DNA from 2 places in the Mesorhizobium sp. M3A.F.Ca.ET.175.01.1.1 genome. Region 1 is predicted to be linked to the other one. Evidence: predicted binding sites of a transcription regulator. Region 1 holds the regulator's gene; the other holds the start of a gene.
The links. Region 1 encodes LexA, which represses DNA repair genes until DNA is damaged. Its sites were predicted from a motif close to TGTTCNNNNTGTGTTCNG; they were not measured.
Positions count from the first base shown of each region.

Region 2: EN818_RS09305 (sel1 repeat family protein) is a predicted target of LexA. The motif match lies at 1,576-1,593, and genes of this name have one in related genera.

Region 1 is NZ_SRTP01000001.1:356,667-359,121, forward strand. It holds gene EN818_RS01775 (ComEC/Rec2 family competence protein) at 1-689, shown strand, start outside; gene lexA (transcriptional repressor LexA) at 683-1,423, opposite strand; gene glp (gephyrin-like molybdotransferase Glp) at 1,541-2,455, opposite strand, start outside.
Region 2 is NZ_SRTP01000003.1:291,351-293,805, reverse strand. It holds gene EN818_RS09310 (ABC transporter substrate-binding protein) at 1-700, opposite strand, end outside; gene EN818_RS09305 (sel1 repeat family protein) at 1,175-1,441, opposite strand; gene EN818_RS09300 (DUF2147 domain-containing protein) at 1,864-2,205, shown strand; gene EN818_RS32610 (hypothetical protein) at 2,418-2,455, shown strand, end outside.

The sequences.
Region 1 (2,455 bases):
TGCTGGCGACGGTCGCGCTGGTCATCGCGACCATGGCGACCACCTGGCTCAGGCTCGGCGCCGTTCCCTTCGCGATTGCGGCCTTGTTGGCCATTCCGCATGTCCGTACCCCGGATGTGCTCATCTCCGAGGATGCGCATCTGGTTGCGATGCCGATCGGCGGCGGCGAACTCGCCATCAATCGAGCAAGCTCGAACGAGTTCATAACCGACAACTGGAAACGGGCGCTGCTGGCCGAAACGATCGTGCCGCCCGAGACATTCGCAAACGGGACGACGGACATCGCCGATCCTGTCGACCTGCCGCCGGGTTCGCCCTTCTATTGCACCGGCGACCTCTGCATCGGCCGGCATCCTTCCGGTGCGATCGTCGCGCTCGCAGAGAATCGCGACAGCGCCAAGCCGGCCTGCGGCTTCGCCGATCTCATCGTCATCAATGACGCCACGGCCTACAATCCTTGCCGGGATCCCCGAATCCTCGTCGTGACCAAGCGGCAATTGGCACGCGACGGAAGCGCTGCCGTCTTCTTCGACCCGCAATCGGCAACCGCGCGAGCCGAGATTCAGTATGCCGTCCACAGGCCCTATCGGCCCTGGCATGAGCAGCGAAAATACTCGCGCGAGGCAAGGGGGCTGCCGCCTTACAAGCGGCCCGAAAAGCCCGACGCCAAGCCACAAACCGCTCAGTAACGGCGGATCAGCCCGACGAGCCTGCCCTGAACCTTGACCCGGTCCGGCCCGAAGATGCGGGTCTCATAGGCCGGATTGGCGGCTTCCAGCGCAATCGAAGCGCCCTTGCGGCGGAAGCGCTTCAACGTCGCTTCCTCATCATCGACCAGCGCCACAACGATCTCACCGGGGCTCGCCGTATTGGCGTTGCGGATGATGACCGTATCGCCGTCGAAGATGCCGGCCTCGATCATCGAGTCGCCTTTGACTTCCAAGGCATAGTGCTCGCCGCCGGCGATCATGTCCGGCGGCACTGTGATCGAATGCGTCTGGTGCTGGATGGCGTCGATCGGCACACCGGCGGCGATACGGCCCATCACCGGAATGGACACCGCCGAAACAGCGTCATCGTCATTGCTGGGTGCGGGTGTGCGCGAGGGCGCCGCCGGCTTGATCTGCCGGCCGAGATTGCCTTGTCCGAGGCTTCCCTGGATGACGCTCGGCGAAAACTTCTTGGCGGCGTTGAGGCCGGGCGCGATCGAATCGGGCAGCCGCAGCACTTCGAGCGCGCGCGCCCGGTTCGGCAGCCGGCGTATGAAGCCGCGCTCTTCCAGCGCCGTGATCAGCCGATGGATGCCCGACTTCGAGGCAAGGTCGAGCGCCTCCTTCATCTCGTCGAAAGACGGCGGAATGCCGCTTTCCTTGAGCCGTTCATGGATGAACATCAGCAGTTCATGTTGTTTACGCGTCAGCATGGCGGCCCCCAACGGGTTCTGGAACCAGAATCGGAAAAACAAACCCAGAACAAACACTATCTGTTCCAGTTGTGTTCCGCAACCGTTTAAAGTTTAATGAATGTGTTGACGTTTTGTTCAGCGTAGCATCAGCACGCTGCATTCGGCGCCGGCTTCAGCTGCCGGCGCAAAAGGTTCGCGCACGATCAAGCCGTTGGCATCGGCCAGCATTCTCAGCATCGAGGAATCCTGGATGCCGAACGGAGTCGCAACCAACGCTCCGCGATCGTCGCGCACAACGGCACGCACATAGTCCTGCCTGACATCGTTGGCCCGCAATGCGGCGCCCAGCCGAGCCCTGCGAACGTCCTGGCTGAAGCTGCGGCCTGCGAGGCGCGCCAGAAGCGGCTTCACGAACAGCTGCGAGCAGACAAGGCTTGCGACCGGATTCCCAGGCAGGCCGATGCAGCGGGTATTGCCGAGGCGGCCGAACATCAATGGCTTGCCGGGCCGCATGGCGATTTTCCAGAAATCGAGCTGCATGCCTTCGCCGGTCAGCACGCCATGGATCAGATCGTGGTCGCCGACCGAGGCGCCGCCGAGCGTCACGATGACATCGGCGCCGGCCGCTACGGCCTTCCTGACCAGAGCTGCGATCGCTTCGTGCCGGTCCGCGGCGATGCCGAGGTCGAGCGCGCGTGCTCCAACCGATTGCGCCACGGCGGCGACACCATAGGCGTTGGACGAGATGATCTGGTCGGGTCCAAGTTCGCTGCCGGGCGGCTGCAATTCGTCGCCGGTGGCGATGATCGCGACCAGCGGCCGCCGGACGACATTGACATTTGCATGATTGGCAGATGCCGCGAGTGAAAGTGCTGCCGGATCGAGCAGGCGACCTTTCTCGAGCAGCATGTCGCCCTGGCCGAAGTCCAGTCCGCGGAGGCGGATATTGCGGCCCGCTTTGGTCGGTTCGGTCACCTCGATGCTGCCGCCACCGATGTCGCGCACGTTCTCCTGGATGACAATCGTGTCGGCGCCTTCGGGGACTGGTGC
Region 2 (2,455 bases), on a different contig from region 1:
CGGCCTCCGGGTGGTAGCCGCCGAAATAGACGACGTCGGCCTTGAGCTGCTTCAGCTTGGTGACCAAGGCAGAATAATCCTTCTCGCCGGCGTTGATGCCTTCATAGTCGACCTCCTTGAGGCCCCCGGCATTCATGGTCGCCTTGACGGCGTCGGCCACGCCCTGCCCGTAGGCGCTCTTGTCGTGCAGGACCACGACATTCTTCCCGGCGTATTTCTTGGCGATCCAAGGACCGATGAAGGCGCCCTGCGCGTCGTCGCGCGTGTAAAGGCGCATGATCGTCGGCCAGCCGGCCTTGGCGGCGGCGTCGGTCAGTTCCGGATTGGAGGACGCCGGGGTCATCATCAGCGTGCCGGCCTCGGCGTAGACGGCGGAAGCCGGGATGCTCGAGCCCGAGCAGGCGTGACCGTCGACGAACTTGGTGCCGTCGGCGACGATGCGGTTGGCGACCGAGACGGCCTGCTTCGGATCGCACTGGTCGTCCTGGATGTCGATCTTGATCTTGCTGCCGTTGACACCACCGGCGGCGTTGATGGCGTCCGCGGCGGCCTGCGCCCCCTGCTTGAACTGGTCACCGATATTGGCGAGCTGGCCGGTCATGGGACCGACCACCGAGATGGTGATGTCGTCGGCGAACGCGATCGATGCGTTCATCATCAGGCCCAATGCGGCCGCGCTCAAAAGACCAAATTTTTTCATGGTGATAGACCTCCTCCACTCACGCGCGGCCGCTCAAGCCGCGCTTCTTTCAGAAGGCGGGACCATTTCACCGTTGAACCAGCCTGTCTTGGCGCATCGACGGCACTCGATTGGGCCTGTGATCAGAGCGGCGGACCCGCCAGATTGATATAGGCCGATGTCCGGCAGTGACCACCTGGCAGGCCGTGAAATGCCTAAAGCCGCGCCGGCCTTGTCCCGGCCGGTCGCGGCTTTTGCCAATCGAGCGTTTCCAAACACCCCCGCTCCCGAAACCCGCCTACTTCCCTGTCGTCCGTTCGTCCGGGCCGTCTTGCCGCGGCCTTGTCCTGTGGGCGACCGTCTTGCCGCGGCCTTGTCCTGTGGGCGACCGTCTTGCCGCGGTCTTCTCCTGTGGGCGACCGTCTTGCCGCGGTCTTCTCCTGTGGGCGACCGTCTTGCCGCGGTCTTGCCCGAAGTGTTCCCGTCCTGCTTGCCTCAGTGCATCGTCATCCATTCGCGTGCTTCGCGCAGCGCCTTGGCGATGTCGGTCTTCGACATGGTGGCCGACAGTTCCGAACGCAACTCGGCGGCGCGGAGGGAGCCCTTGATGGCAGCGATGTTGAACCATTTGTGGGCGGCGACGACGTCGGTCTCGCAGTCGCGGCCGGTGGCATACATCATGCCCAGTTCGAAAAGAATATCGGCCTGGGCGGTTGCCCCCATGGCGCCGAAGCCGTCTTCCAACATCTCAAAACGTGCCATTTCAATCCCCTGTCTGGCTCCCGAGAGCTGCCTTGTTCGGTCCCCCTTGTCGGGTGGGGCGGGCCGCTCTTTCGATGCTTTCGAGGATGAAGCCTGGCCTTGAATCCGTCGTTAAATGGCGTGCTTAATTCGAAGAAAACAAAGCTAAAACAAGAGGTAAACACGGGAATTCGTTAAGCATAGGAAGCGCGCAATTCGGCCTGTTCCGGCAAAAATCGACGAAAATTTCGGCTCCCGGAATCAAGACTTCACTAACCACGAAAATCGAAGCCGCGATCGCCACTGGTTCATTTTTCGCCGCAAAATGCTGCAAGCTTCCGTGAGGGTACCGCTTTCGTTTCGGCGAGAGCTGCACTAGGTTGACGTTTGCGTAAAGGGCAGAGGCGGACTTGCCCCGCTCGAATCTACCGGGAGGACACACGATGTTTCGAAAACTGAGCCTGGCCCTGGGGGCCACCTTGATCATGGCTGGCGCCGCATGGGCCGATCCGATCGAGGGCAACTGGAAGACGCAATCCGGCTCGACGGCGGCGATCGCCGGCAGCGGCGCGTTTTCCATCACACTGAAGTCCGGCAAATATGCCGGCAAGACCATCGGCTCCTTCAAGGCAGCCGGCGACAACAAGTATACCGGCACCATAACCGATCCGGAAACCGACAAGACCTATTCCGGCAAGGCGACGATCTCCGGCACCTCGCTCAAGATGAGCGGCTGCGTGCTTGGCGGCCTGATCTGCAAGACCCAGACCTGGACCAAGCTTTAATCGACTCGCAAGCGATGATCTTGAAACGGGGCCCTGGCGGTCCCGTTTCTTTTTTTGCCCGGCTCGCTGGCGGCCGGGGACCAACGGGCGCTGCCGCCGGCAAAGTGCACCCGGGCAGCGTCAGCGAATTTTGAACGGCAGATGAATGCCGGTCTCAGAACAGGTTCAGCGGCATTCGGGCAATCTCTTCTCCATTGAAGGAGAGAGACCCAATGCTTGCGCGCCGCTTCACCATCGTCTGCCTATTGAT